Regions from separate parts of the Bacillus sp. SSR7 genome, predicted to be linked through region 2. Evidence: predicted binding sites of a transcription regulator. Region 2 holds the regulator's gene; the other holds the start of a gene.

Region 1 (7,865 bases), on a different contig from region 2:
CTTAGGAGGAAATAATTATGGCAGTAACAGGACAAGTAAAATGGTTTAACAACGAAAAAGGCTTCGGTTTCATCGAAGTTCCAGGCGAAAACGACGTATTCGTACATTTCTCTGCAATCGAAACTGACGGTTTCAAATCTCTAGAAGAAGGTCAAAAAGTTAGCTTCGAAATCGAAGATGGTAACCGTGGACCTCAAGCTAAAAACGTAATCAAACTATAATTTTATAGTTTATTATGGAAAAAAGGATGGCTGCTGCCATCCTTTTTTTGTTGTGGAGAAAGTCTTTCCATCTTAAAATTCGGCGGGAGACCAACTGCTTGTTAACGCTCAATTATTGAGGGCTGAATAAAGTTTTACTTTCTAAACGAGAAAGTAAAACTTTATTTGTTCTTAATTTTTTTTTGTAATTCATTTTTTATTGGTTGTTCTGTCTACATCTGAAATGGGTAAATCTGCGCCATATAGGCTTTGATTCATATCTTTTTTGTTAGCATTGTTGTTAGAATTTTGTTCGTCTTGAGATGATGTTTCTAACATTTGTTCTTGCTCCTTACTAGGGGTATTCAGAGCATCTGATGGGGCGCTATTAATCTGTTGGCTTAATAGACTTTTTTTCTCCATATTATACAGCTCCTTTTTGGAATTAAATAAAAAACTAATGTAATCATAAATAATCACTTACATATTTTGTGTTTTGAAATGGAATTATATACAAAACTTATATTGCAGATTTAACGAATTAAAAAGTTACTAGTGATGTATAAAGTGGAAGTTCTTAATGGAAATTAAAAACGGGTAACACGTACAAGTACTTTTAAAGAAGTGGATAATTTTTTTATCATTTTTTTAATATGTAATAATATTAAAAATAAAGGGGATATAGAGAAACTTGGAAGAAAATATGAAGAAAAGTAAAAGGCTTTCCGAAATGGAAAGCCTTTTACTTTTCTTTTTCAACCTTTTTCTTCTCTCGTTTTTTACATTCAGAGCATTTCGATTTACGAAAAGGCTTTGCAAAAAATAATAGAATGAAAAATAAAGCGAATATAATGCTAGCTGAGTTTTTCACGATCACAATGCTGCTATTTTTCATGTGAATCGTTGGTTGCATTTCTTTTTCTTCCATAGCGGACCTCCATATATTGGATTTTTATTTTAATTATAGCAAAGTTAATTGTCTTAATGATGCGAAATGAGGAAGTAGTTGTAAATATTTATAGGTAGTATAAATAGATTTTGTATAGATTTATTTTTATAAAAACGATATATTTTTATTTTGTAATTTAAAAGGTATTTGACAAATAATAAAGTATTGTAAAAAAGCGGAATCTGTAAGCCATTTCCTTTTCATAGATGCTAAAATTATACATGCAGCTGCTAATATAAATAGAAAAAAGGAGATAGTGGAATATGGAAAGTAAAGTAGAACGCTACGTCGAAAACTATGTTGTAAATAAAAATACAATGGCCTTACTTCCTGTAATTCTCAGTGAAAAGAAAATTGTTACGCGAGTTGTTGAAGTGCAAGACTCTTTTTTCGTATTTCAAAAACCTCTAGATATTATAGAAAGAAGTTGTCGTAAGCATGGTTCTAGTTTCTTAGGCAGAAAAGAAGGAACGAAAGAGTTAACTCATATTACACATAAAGCACCAATTGCGATTAGTCCGACCGATCAACTTTATTTTTTCCCTACCTATTCGTATTCTAGAAAAGAGTGCGCGTGGTTATCTCATTTTTATATTGAAAGCAATAAAGAATTAAAAGATGGAAACCTTATTATTAGATTTATAAATGGCTTTGCGGTGAAGTTAGAGATATCGAAAACTAGTTTTGAAAATCAACAAAATCGTACTGCGAAATTGCGAACGGAGTATGAAGATCGTAGGAAAAAACAAGGGAGCCCTTGTTTTAAAGAGATTGATCAAAGGGATGAATCAACATTAAGACCAGCTTATGAGAAAGTGTATTTTGTTAGAGAAGAGGATGTATGAGAGGAAAAGGATGGGGTGACTCATCCTTTTTGATTTCATTATATATCCAGTTTACGTTGTAAGATTTATAAACAAAACGAGAGAAATGTACAAACTTTTTGTTCTCTAAGGGCTTAAGATAATATAGAATTACAATATAATGGTAATTCTCCTGTGTACTTAATATAGTGTGAACATATATCATGTTACATTTGTGAAGTACATAATATTTTTTTCATACTGTATAAAAAGGAGATGGTATGTTGAAAAGGACTATGTTATTTTGGGCGCAATATATTCTTGTTTTGCCTATATTATTGCTTACCTTTATGTTTACTGGTTTTGTTGGTAGTCAGTTAATGATAGGGGCTGACAAACAACATTTTATTTTTACGCCTCAAAATGCTACAGAATATAATCAAATTAGTGAGATTGATAAATTACTATTTTCTTTTTCAATTCAACCAGTTGTCACCATAGTATTTCTTCTATCGATTGTGTACGTACTGACACTGCTTGTTTTTCAAATTATTGAATGCAAGAAGCAAAGAAAGATATTGCATAGTTTGCAATATATGATTCTTATATCAATTTTTATTTACTTATGGTTAGGGATAACACAATTTTCCGCAGTTAGTTTAACTTGGATAGATAATTGGAAAGATTATCTTATGTTTACTCCTGCAACTATAACGAATGAGCAAGATATATATATGGTTGATAAGTTTCTATACAAATTTCGAATGTTACCTATTCGGAGTACAGTATTAATACTATCTTTTATATATTTGTTAATACTTACTGTGATTGACAGTGTACGTTTGCTAAAAAGATTGCTTGTAAGAAATAGCCAATAGAAAAGGGGAATTGTTTGAAGGTAAAATAATTATCCGCTGCTACTTATTTTCATAAGAATAACCTTACTTGCAGTAGGGTTATTCTTATGAAAAAAGACTAATTATTACTTTCTGTATCTTCTTCTTTTTTATAATAACCATTGAGTGATAATCTGGGTACGTTGTCTAAATTAACTTCATATCCTGTCGAATATTGATAGATTATCATAGCATAATAATGAAGGAATTCTAATGAAAGGTATGGAAACTTAATAATTACATCTCCATATGTCGTATCTACCATTTCCTCTTTCATATAGGCAATGATACAGTAGAGGTAGTACTTAGAGTAAAGGGGTAAAGTGTAGAATGGATTTTCAGACAATCAAAGAGTATTTTTCACCAGAAAATATGGATCATATTGTTGAAAGCTATAAAGCGTTCGGACCACTTCTTGGTATTGGGCTACCGATGATAGAGGCGCTAATTCCAGCATTGCCACTTATCGTATTTGTACTGGCGAATGCTGTTGCATTTGGATTTTGGCTTGGTTTTCTTTATTCTTGGCTTGGATCAGTAATGGGTGCCTTACTTGTCTTTTTCATAATCCGCCATTTTGGTCGAAGTCGTTTCTTTTCTTTTGTGAATAAGCATGAGAAAGTACGAAAGGCAATGGGATGGATTGAAAGGAAAGGGTTCGCGCCGATTTTCGTCATCTTTTGTTTTCCGTTTACACCGTCTGCGCTTATAAATGTTGTCGCTGGTCTATCACGCATTAGTGTAAAACAGTTTGGCCTTGCGCTTGCGTTCGGAAAGCTTGTGATGATTTTTATTTTAACGTATATCGGTCATGATTTAATGTCATTTATTCATAATCCGGTGAAATCAGTCATTGTAGCGATTGGTATTTTTATTTTATGGTATGTCGGTAAGAGAATTGAAGTAAAGTTAGAACTACATTAAGAATAGTCTTCTTTGTAAAGGAAAGCTTCATTATTAAAGGATAAGGGGAGAAGCGGATGAAGAAAACTTTGAAAAAAGAAGGCATAGAGTGGATACGAACAATTTTAATTGGTGTATTATTAGCTGTATTTTTTCGAACGTTTTTCTTTTCAACGTATGTTGTAGAGGGGAAGTCAATGATGCCGACATTGCAAGATGGCAATATGCTCGTTGTAAATAAGGTGAGTTATCAAGTGGGGGACTTGAATAGGTTTGATGTTGTTGTGTTTCATGCGAATAAAAAAGAGGACTACGTAAAACGAATTATCGGTTTACCTGGGGATCATATTGAATATAAGCATGATAAACTATATATAAACGGACAATTCGTAGATGAACCTTATCTAGAGAAATATAAGAAAGAGATAAATGGACGACAACTAACAGGTGACTTTACGCTAGAAGAGTTAACGAAGGAAAAAACGGTGCCGCCTGGATATATTTTTGTAGTAGGTGATAACCGCCTCGGGAGCTGGGATAGTAGACATTTTGGTTTTGTAAAAGCTGATACAGTTGTCGGTAAAGTTGATTTACGATATTGGCCAATTCAAGAGGTGCAAACGAATTTTTCAAAAGGTTGATATAATAGGTAGAAGTATAGAAAAAGACAAACTACTCCGTTTGTCTTTTTTCGTGTCCTATAATACAATTATAATAGCAAACTAACGTTCGTTATGTAAGTGAAAGGTGGGGTTACATGTCACTTCGATTTGTGATTGGTAGAGCGGGAAGTGGAAAAAGTACACTTTGTTTACACGAAGTGCAAGAAGAGTTAAAACAGCGCCCAAGAGGGGAAACAATATTATATCTTGTGCCAGAACAGATGACATTCCAAACGCAGCAGGCGTTAATTGGTAGTGAGGATGTTAGAGGTTCTATTCGGGCACAAGTTTTTAGTTTTTCACGATTAGCGTGGAAAGTATTGCAAGAAGTTGGCGGAGCGAGTCGTCTTCACATTGATGAAGCGGGCGTACATATGTTACTTCGTAAAATTGTAGAGTCTCGTAAAGATGGATTATCGGTATTCCAAAAAGCAGCGGAGCAAAACGGTTTCTTTGAACATCTTGGCAGTATGATTGCGGAGTTTAAACGATATAACGTGACGCCATCAAACGTATATGAAATGTGGCAACAATTAGATGCGCATAGTAGCAGTGCCGAACAAAAGCTATTAGCGAATAAAGTGTATGATTTACAACTACTATATGATGATTTCGAGCGTGCTTTAATCGGAAAATATTTAGATTCAGAAGACTACTTACAATTGCTAGTAGAAAAGCTTCCGCAGTCTGAATATGTAAATGGGGCTGAAATTTATATAGATGGATTTCATTCATTCTCACCGCAGGAGCTAGAAATTGTAAGACAGCTTATGATTTGCGGAGCGAGAGTGACAATCACGTTAACGCTAGATGAAAAAACGTTAGCACAACCAGTAAATGAACTAGATTTATTTTATGAAACGACGTTAACGTATGAAAAAATAAAACAAGTAGCACGTGAAGAGAAGATAGAAATTGAAAAAACGATTCCACTTATGGAACAGCCGCGTTTTCATTCGCAATCATTAGCGCATTTAGAAGCGCACTACGAAGCACGACCAAATGAAAAATTTCACGGAGAAGCAAGTGTAACGATTCATACAGCCGCGAATTTACGAGCTGAAGTAGAAGGTGTTGCACGTGAAATTCGTAGACTTGTGGCGGACGAAAACTACCGTTACCGAGATATTGCGGTTCTTCTTCGTAATGGGGAAAGTTATTACGATGTGATGCGAACGTTATTTACAGATTATAATATCCCGCACTTCATCGATGAAAAACGCCCGATGTCACATCATCCGCTAGTAGAATGCATTCGTTCTGCACTCGAGATTATTAGCGGGAATTGGCGTTATGATGCAGTATTTCGCTGCGTGAAAACAGAGCTTTTATATCCATTGGACGTAAGAAAAGAAACGATGCGCGAAGAGATGGATGAGTTTGAAAACTACTGTTTAGCGTACGGTGTACAAGGAAAGAGATGGACTTCTGAAGATCCATGGATGTATCGTCGCTATCGTTCTCTTGACGATACGGACGGGATGATTACAGACAGTGAACGTGAAATGGAAGAGAAAATAAATCGATTACGTGACGTTGTAAGAACGCCAGTTATTCGTATGCAAAAAAGACTGAAGCGTGCGGGAACGGTTATGCAAATGTGCGAAGCTGTTTACTTATTTTTAGAAGAGCTTGACGTTCCGAAGAAGTTAGAGGAATTACGTATTCGTGCAGAAGAGAGCGGAGATTTCTTATTTGCGACAGATCATGAACAAGTATGGGAAGAAGTTATGAGTCTTCTTGATACGTTCGTTGAGATGCTTGGCGAAGAGAAAATGTCACTTTCTATGTTCACAGACGTTATGTCGACAGGTCTTGAGGCGCTTCAATTCGCAAACATTCCGCCGTCATTAGACCAAGTGTTAATTGCGAATATTGATCGTTCTAGATTATCAAATGTGAAAGCAACATTTGTCATTGGCGTGAATGAAGGTGTGATTCCAGCAGCACCTATGGATGAAGGTATGCTTTCTGATGAGGAAAGAGATGTTCTTAGCGCTGCAGGTATTGAACTCGCACCAACGACGAGACAAACTTTATTAGAAGAACAGTTCGTTATGTACCAAATGGTAACGAGAGCAACTGAAAAATTGTATATTTCATGTCCGCTTGCAGATGAAGAAGGAAAGACTTTACTTGCATCTAGCTTTATTAAGAAAATAAAAAGAATGTTCCCTGATGTGAAAGATACATTTATTACGAATGATGTAAATGATTTATCACGTTCGGAACAAATTTCATACGTAGCAACGCCAGAAGTAACATTGTCATATGTTATGCAGCAACTTCAAACGTGGAAGCGATATGGATTTGAAGGGAATTTAGACTTTTGGTGGGATGTATATAATTTCTACGTAACTTCGGATGAATGGAAGCAAAAAAGTAGCCGCGTATTATCAAGCTTATTCTACCGAAATCGTGCGCAAAAGCTAAGTACAGCTGTAAGTAGAGATTTATACGGAGATAAAATAAAAGGGAGCGTCTCTCGTATGGAGTTATTTAACCGTTGTGCGTACGCTCATTTCGCGCAGCACGGTTTATCGTTAAGAGAGCGTGATATTTTCAAACTTGATGCGCCAGATATTGGGGAACTATTCCATGCAGCACTGAAGAGAATTGCGGACAGGCTATTACGTGAAAACCGTACTTGGGCGGATTTATCAATAAAAGAGTGTGAGCATCTTTCTGCTGTAGTAATAGAAGAAATTGCACCGTTATTACAAAGACAAATTTTATTAAGTTCAAACCGTCATTTCTATTTAAAACAAAAACTACAACAAATCATTTTCCGTACGTCAATCATTCTTCGTGAGCACGCAAAATCGAGTGGTTTCGTACCAGTTGATTTAGAAGTACCATTCGGTATGGGCGGTACAGGATCGCTTCCGCCAATGGAATTCTCATTACCAAATGGTGTGAAGATGGAAGTAGTTGGTCGTATTGACCGTGTTGATAAGGCAGAAGATGAAAACGGAACATTCCTACGTATTATTGACTATAAATCAAGCTCAAAAGCGTTAGACTTAACGGAAGTGTATTACGGATTAGCACTTCAAATGTTAACGTATTTAGATGTTGTTACTTCAAATGCGCATACGTGGATGAAAAAAGGCGGCACGGCATCACCAGCTGGTGTATTGTATTTCCACATTCATAACCCAATTGTGGAGGTAAAAGGTGACGCATCTGAAGCAGAAATTGAAAAGGAAATTTTAAAGAAATTCAAAATGAAAGGTCTCGTACTAGGAGATGCTGACGTTGTTCGTTTAATGGATAACAAACTTTCAACAGGAAGCTCTGATATTATTTCTGCTGGTCTGAAAAAAGACGGTAGTTTTAGTGCGCGTTCAAGTATTGCCAGTGAACAAGAGTTTAACGTCCTGCAAAAATACGTACACCATACGTTTGAAAATATCGGGAAAGATATTACAGAAGGCGTTATCGATATTGCT
Region 2 (7,865 bases):
GTATCTAACATTGCTGTTGTAATAACTTGAAAATAACTCCAATCTGGTGGCACCATCTCTTTTAACAAATCCATCATATTAGGAAAACCAGCTACTAGTTTTGAAAATGATGCGTCGACCTGTATACTACTTCCCCACAACAGTAAAATGACTAGAATTAACGTTAACATATGTTTTAACTTACTCGGCGGCTTCGGTATCGATTTCGAATATATCGTCACATCATTCATTTAACTGCCACCTCTAACAATTCACTTTTCTGCGCTACGTCACCATAAATTTCAGCAAATTTTTCATCCGTTGCCTCTTCTACTAGGCCATCAAAAACAATTTCGCCTGCATGTAATCCAATAATACGTGTCGCATATTGCCTAGCTAAATCAATAGAATGTAAGTTTACAATTGTTGTAATTCCAAAATCTTTATTAATTTTTTTCAAATCATCTAATACTTGCTTTGTTGTTAGCGGATCTAACGACGCAACAGGTTCATCTGCCAATATGATTTTTGCTTCTTGCGCCAACGCTCTAGCAATTGATACACGTTGTTGTTGTCCTCCTGATAATTCATCAGCGCGCGCATATGCTTTTTCTAAAATATTTACCCTTTTTAACGATTGAAAGGCAAGCTCCAAATCTTCTTTCGGAAATAAGCCTAACGTTGTACGTAGTGTCGAATGATACCCGACACGGCCAGCTAATACGTTCTTTAATACCGTTGATCGCTTTACAAGATTAAAACTTTGAAAAATCATACCAATATCCCGGCGCATGCGGCGTAATCCTTTTCCTTTTGCAGCAGTAATAGACTCACCTTCAATCATGATTTCACCTTCTGTAATCTCATGAAGACGATTTATCGATCTTAGAAGTGTAGACTTTCCAGCTCCGGACAACCCTACCATTACAACAAACTCACCTTTTTGAATTTTCAAATTTATATGATTCAATCCTTTTGTACCATTTGGATACACTTTGGAAACATTTCGAAACTCTATCACACATCTTACCTACCTTCTATGAATTCAAAACGGCAAACTAACTGAAAACATACCTTTCCAGCTAGCTGCCATTTCCATATGTATTATTGCGTTTTTACTTTCTTCCCATAGTCACGAACGATATCAAATTTACTATCATCAGATTTAACATATCCTTCATGTGAATATACTTCTTTAATGATTTTGTGACCTTCCTCATTCTTTCCAATTTCAATGAAAGCATCCTGTAATTTCTTGCTCCACTCTCCATCTAAATCAGAACGTACCGAAATCGTATCGTTTGGAATCTTCTCCGTAAATTTCACTATTTTCGTTTGATCAAATATATTCGGATAATCTTTTTTTACAATATTACGAGCATCTTGGAATACAACAGCTGCGTCTACATCACCATTTAAAAGAGCAATAAGCGACTGATCGTGACCTTTTAATGTAACAGGTTTCACATCTTTTAGCGGATCAACGTCCTCTTTTAATAGTACAGCCGCAGGCCACACATACCCCGCTGATGACGTTACATCTTGATAACCAATTTTTTTACCTTTTAAATCTTTTACACTATTAATATTTGAATCTTTCTTAACAACAAATTCAGACTTATAAAAGTCTACTAAATCCTTTGTAGGAGCTCCCGTTTCATCATCTACTCCAAAACGTTGTGCTTGTAAAATTACGTTTGCAGCCTTTTTCTCATGTGCTAGCACATACGCTGTTGGAGGTAAAAAACCTACATCTACTTGCTTAGATGCCATCGCTTCTACAATTGTATTGTAATTCGTCGAAATACTAACTTTTACTGGAATATTTAACTTATCACTTAATAGCTTCTCAAGTGGTTTTGCCTTCGCCTCTAACGTATCTGCATTTTGAGAAGGAACAAATTGAACATTTAAAGTCTTTGGTACATACCCTTTTTTCGTATCTTCATTTTTACTTGCGCTTGATTCCTTCGTTCCACAGCCACTTAATAAACCCGCTGCTAGTACAACTGTTGTACTCATTGCAAAAACTTTTTTCAACATGTTAATGCCTCCATTTTTCTTGTTATAAAATAACCTTCCGTAAACATGAAGAAATATATCACACATTTTCACGAATAATTGCTTATTTACAGAATCTTTACACATTCTATACACTCACATTAAAATTCTCTTCATATATTTGATATGCTTAATTGGTAGATAATAATAGAAAAGGTGAATGATATTGAATCAAAATCAAATTATAACTTTAAACATCTTATTAACAAGTGATATACATGGTACTGTTTATCCAATTCACTATCAAGATAACTCCAAAGCTGAAATTGGTTTAGCTAAAATTTCTACTCTTATAAAAAAAGAACGTTCCGAAAATAGAAACGTCCTATTAATTGATAATGGTGACTTCATACAAGGAACACCCTTTACTTATCATTACGCTACATATGAAAAAGATAAGAAAAACCCAATGTCATTAATAGCAAACTATTTACGTTATGACGCTGCAGTGATTGGAAATCATGAATTTAATTACGGAATTGATGTCTTAAATCATGCTATTTCTACTGCCAACTTCCCGTATTTATCAGCAAATATTTTAGATAAAAACAGCAAAGAATCTTATTTCGGAAAACCATATATAATAAAACACATTGAATCAAATATAAAAATTGCTATTTTAGGGATGACAACGCATTACATTCCAAATTGGGAACAACCCCATCACATTAAAGACTTACAATTTGAAGATGCGTTAGAAACAACAAAAAATTGGGTTGCTTACATTCACGAACACGAGAAACCAGATTTACTAGTCGTAGCGTATCACGGGGGATTTGAACGCGATTTACAAACTGGAGAACCGACTGAAGTTTTAACAGGTGAAAACCAAGGGTATGCAATGTGTCATGAAATTGAGGGCATAGATATTTTATTAACAGGCCATCAGCACCGAAAAATTGCTCAAACAGTGGGTAATGGTGTAACAATTTTACAGACTGGATGTAATGGACATTCAGTTGGAAAAGTAACTATAACATTTGAAAAAATGAAACAAGAGTGGGTAAAAAAAGAGAGTTATTCAGAACTATTGACTGTGCAAGAAATCGAGGCAGATCCAGATGTTCTTTACTTGGTAGCCGATTATGAAGAGAAAACACAAAAATGGCTTGATCAACCTATTGGAACCATCCACGGTGACATGCAAATTTCAGATGCTATGCAAACTCGTTTGAAAGACCATCCTTTTATTGAATTCATAAATAAAATACAGATGGATATTGCTAATGTTTCCATTTCTTGTACAAGCCTATTCCATAATACATCTCCAGGTTTCCCGGAACATGTAACAATGCGTGACATCGTTTCTAATTATATTTATCCAAATACATTAAAAGTAATTAGAATAACTGGCTCAGATATAAAAGATGCTCTCGAACTCTCTGCTTCTTATTTCACATTAAAAGAAAATGGATCTATCATCGTAAACCCTACCTTTATAGAACCAAAGCCGCAACACTATAATTACGATATGTGGGAAGGAATTTCGTACGTATTAAACATTTCAAAACCAATTGGCGAAAGAGTAGAATCTTTACAACATAAAGGCACTCCTCTTAATATGAACGAAGAATATGACGTCGTTATGAATAATTATCGCGCAAGCGGCGGAGGGAACTTCTTTATGTTTCAAAATAAGCCCGTAATAAAAGACATACCAACAGATATGTCTGAACTTATCGCTAACTATATATTGAAACATAAAAAGATAGAAGCAACAGTTAATAACAACTGGAAAGTTATTACTAACGATTATAATAAATAAAAAAGATGGGCTTCGCCCATCTTTTAGTTTAATTTTGCATTATCTTGCTTTTTTAAAGCTTTTAATTTCGCCGGTGTAACATCAGTACCTTGTTCGTTAACGACTTTAATTCCTTTTAGTTCGTTTAACATATTTTGACGAAATCCTTTTAAATATTGTTCACGTAGCGATTGACGCTCACGTTGTTCTTCTTCAGTTAAACCTTCAGCTTTTGCTTTTTTCGCTAAGAAGTTAATGCGTTCAACGAGTTCGTGACTAAGCATCTCGAATCCCCCTTCTAATCAAAACTGATTATTATCATACAATAGTTACTCTTCTTTATCAAGCAATTGCTTTGTATACTCTACATATCTACGATGTACCGTCGCTTTTGAAACATTATGACCAAAGCCACGTAGTGTTGCTGCAATTTCTTCAAAAGTAAGTTCACTCTTACGCAAACGTACAATTTCCTCAATTGGCACTTCTTTCTTCTCTCGTCCTACACTTAAATGACGATTCTTTAAATTATTTTCTGGACGATAGCCTTTTTCTACTGCTCGTTGCATACCACGTTTAATTTTTAAATTATGAATCTTTCTTTGATACTCTTCAACAATACCAATAATATCTAATACCATTGAATCAGAATCCGACAATTGCAATTCACCATTATGTGTATGCGTATATACTTTTATTCCTTCTTTATGTAAACAGTGCATTAACGCAATCTTTGCATTCCCCCTACCAAGGCGCGTTTCATCTTGTATAAGTAGCACATCAATTTGTTCGTCTCGAATTGTATCTAACACTTCTAATATGCCGTCACGTTCAATTGTATAGCCACTAGCCTGTTCCTCAATCACCTTAGTAACATTCATTTGATAGCGCTCCGCTAAATGCAATAATTCATCTTTTTGACGTACTAATGATGTTTCTTGTGCTTCTTTTGTTGTACTCACACGCGCATAAATAATTGCATTCATTATGAACCCCTCTTTCTCACTATAATTTCCCTTTAGTGTAACATAAATTCGCCTTTTGTTCGAACTTATGTTTGTAGAATGTTTTTTCACATGTTATACTTATTAATAAGAAAAATGAAAGAAAACGAGGTGTTAGAAAACATGGAAAAGTTAACGAAACGCCAGCAAGACATTCTCGACTTTATTAAGCTAAAAGTACAAGAAAAAGGATATCCACCTTCCGTACGTGAAATTGGTCAAGCAGTCGGCCTCGCTTCTAGTTCTACAGTGCACGGACATTTATCAAGATTAGAAGAAAAAGGATACATTCGACGCGATCCAACAAAACCACGTGCAATTGAAATTTTAGGTGAAGACCGAATGGATACAGAAACACAATCTGTTATTCAAGTTCCAATTGTCGGGAAAGTTACTGCTGGATTACCAATTACAGCAGTCGAAAGCGTTGAGGAACACTTCCCTCTTCCAGCTAGCATTGTCGCAGGAGCAGATCAAGTGTTTATGTTACGTATTTCTGGAGATAGTATGATTGAAGCTGGTATTTTCGATGGAGATTTAGTTGTTGTTCGCCAACAACAGTCTGCATATAATGGTGAAATTGTAGTCGCTTTAACAGAAGATAATGAAGCAACTGTTAAACGTTTCTATAAAGAAAAAGACCATTTCCGTCTACAACCGGAAAACTCTTCATTAGAACCTATCATTTTAAAACAAGTGTCAGTTATCGGTAAAGTAATTGGCGTATATCGTGATTTACATTAAGAATATAAAAGAAGATAATTACCCTATTCATATACGGTAATTATCTTCTTTTTTGTATTTTGATAGATTTTCATACATTCTATTTCTTATGAACGCGTTTCAATCGTCACATCGCCCGCAGCTGTTTTACCACTAATCTTTTTACTCCCCTTGCCAATTGTTACGTCTTTATTTTCTTTATTAAAAATTGTTACATCCCCGGCAGCACTTTGCCCAGTAATTACCGCATCTTTTGGTTTTTCCGATAAAGTAATATTTATATCTCCCGCAGTTGAACTTGCTTCTAGATTATACGTAGAATCATGATCTAGAATATTTATTTCCCCACTGGTCGTTTTTGCAGTCACTTTCCCTATTACTTTTTTAAAGTTTACTTCACCAGCTTTTGTAGATCCCTCCACATTCTTAGCCGTTACATGCTTCAAATCCACTTCTCCAGTAAGTGTTCTAGCACTTACACGGTCACTTTTCACATCACTTATTTCAATTTGTCCAGCAGATGAATTTACTTTTACATCTTGGTAAGAGCGTTCAGGCACAAGGAGAGTCACTGTAGACGTTTGAAACCTAAAATCGTAAAAGGAAAAATCAAATGAAGCACCTTTTTCTCTTTCTCCAATGATTTTTAATGTATCACCATCTTCAGTAATACGAATCTCTTGTTTACGCGCATCTCCTGATTGCTTTACATAAAAAGAAGCGTCAGAAGATTTTTGGACAACAATATCCCCGACATCTAACTTAACTTCTATATTTTTTAGTGTTTCATTTTTAATTTTATCTTCTTTGTTTCCTTCTTCTGCAGCTTGCACTGCTTTTTCATATGTTTGTGAAATCCCAATTACTCCAATAATGATACAAGCAATTGCTGCTAACAATATTTTTTTCATCATCTACTCCCCTTTTATCATTTTGAAGTTCCATATTACATAACGTACACAAAGCCTTTTAAACCACTTCGTACTATAATAAGCAATCATACATAACAACAAACCTACTCCAACAAAAGTTATACTAACGAATAAATCCAACCATATAAAAGTACCCACAAAAACTTTTCCAATAACAAAAAATGGTGTCACTACACTAGCAATCCCACCGACCCAAAAAGAAAATATAAAAGCAATAATTGCAACTAAAGGGCCTAACACAATAATAAAATTAAACAAACTAAGTCCAATCGCTGCCATGACAGCTCTTGTCACATTTGAAGTCGACGGGTCTTTTTTCATTTCATCGAAACGATATAAAGCGAGTAATTCTTTTGCAATTACTTTCGGAGAGCCAAGCCCCTTTATTATTTCCGATTCAGTTTTCCCCTCTTCTATCCCAAACTGAAAATGCTCTTCATAATCAAATAAAATATCTTTTCTTTCTTCGTCCGGTAACTTTCTAAGGTGACTTGATAATTCCTTAAGAAACTGTTCTTTACTCATCCCATTCCACCCCTTCAATAATTTCTTGTACACCTTTCGCAAAATCACGCCACTCTGTTACTAACACATTCAGTTGCGTTTCCCCTTGCTCAGTTAGTTGATAATATTTGCGAGGTGGCCCCTCCGTAGATTCTTTTAAATACGTTTGAAAATATCCTTCTTTCGTTAAACGGCGTAATAAAGGATATACTGACCCTTCCGATATTAAAAATTTATTTGAGATTTGTTGAACAAGTTCATAACCGTAACAATCCTTACGTTTCACAAGTGCCAATACACACAGTTCTAACACACCTTTTTTAAACTGAACGTTCAAGGACAATCCCCCTTTCTCATTTCAGTACTGTTCAATACACGGTACCAGACATATCCATAATATACCACTTAGTATTATTTATTGCAAGGTACTATAGTTTTAAACAATCGAACTTTAGTATTAAACATATCCAATACCGAACACAACATATCGTACAATTTTTTATACCTATAGATATTACGCATGTTACTTTTACTTATCCACCCTTTTGGAACACAAAGCAATTCGAATTTCACCACGTTACATTAAAGATATGGAATAGAAATTCAAATACCGTCATATTTTTTTCAGGCATCTATTCAATTCATTTCAACTAACACCTATATTGCCGACAAATAAAAAAGCCCTGATACCGTAGTATCAGGGCTTCCTCACCTCTTAGTATAGAGACATATATTGATCGCGTTCCCATTGGTGAACTTGTGTGCGGAAGATATCCCACTCAATTTCCTTCGCTTCGATGAAGTGCTCAAGTAAATGGTCACCTAGTGCACCACATACCACTTCATTTGATTGTAACGTAACTAAAGCTTGCGCTAATGTTGCCGGTAAATCAACGATACCTGCTTCTTCGCGCTCTT

Evidence for each region. The regulator LexA, encoded in region 2, represses DNA repair genes until DNA is damaged. The targets are predictions, from matches to a motif close to CGAACATATGTTCG.
Region 1: the regulator LexA is predicted to act here: its motif matches at 4,470-4,483, upstream of addB (helicase-exonuclease AddAB subunit AddB).

The regions. Positions count from the first base shown of each region.
Region 1 covers NZ_JBVVXV010000012.1:133,121-140,985, reverse strand. The annotation lists gene cspA (RNA chaperone/antiterminator CspA) at 18-221, shown strand; gene AC0NJG_RS19970 (hypothetical protein) at 411-623, opposite strand; gene AC0NJG_RS19965 (hypothetical protein) at 943-1,128, opposite strand; gene AC0NJG_RS19960 (competence protein ComK) at 1,413-1,994, shown strand; gene AC0NJG_RS19955 (DUF4306 domain-containing protein) at 2,234-2,830, shown strand; gene AC0NJG_RS19950 (TVP38/TMEM64 family protein) at 3,179-3,772, shown strand; gene lepB (signal peptidase I) at 3,829-4,392, shown strand; gene addB (helicase-exonuclease AddAB subunit AddB) at 4,509-7,865, shown strand, end outside.
Region 2 covers NZ_JBVVXV010000005.1:8,683-16,547, reverse strand. The annotation lists gene phnE (phosphonate ABC transporter, permease protein PhnE) at 1-230, opposite strand, end outside; gene phnC (phosphonate ABC transporter ATP-binding protein) at 227-1,000, opposite strand; gene AC0NJG_RS11470 (phosphate/phosphite/phosphonate ABC transporter substrate-binding protein) at 1,084-2,022, opposite strand; gene AC0NJG_RS11465 (bifunctional metallophosphatase/5'-nucleotidase) at 2,207-3,805, shown strand; gene AC0NJG_RS11460 (DUF896 domain-containing protein) at 3,829-4,068, opposite strand; gene AC0NJG_RS11455 (YneB family resolvase-like protein) at 4,114-4,770, opposite strand; gene lexA (transcriptional repressor LexA) at 4,912-5,532, shown strand; gene AC0NJG_RS11445 (DUF4097 family beta strand repeat-containing protein) at 5,619-6,425, opposite strand; gene AC0NJG_RS11440 (DUF1700 domain-containing protein) at 6,426-6,968, opposite strand; gene AC0NJG_RS11435 (PadR family transcriptional regulator) at 6,961-7,284, opposite strand; gene glnA (type I glutamate--ammonia ligase) at 7,663-7,865, opposite strand, start outside.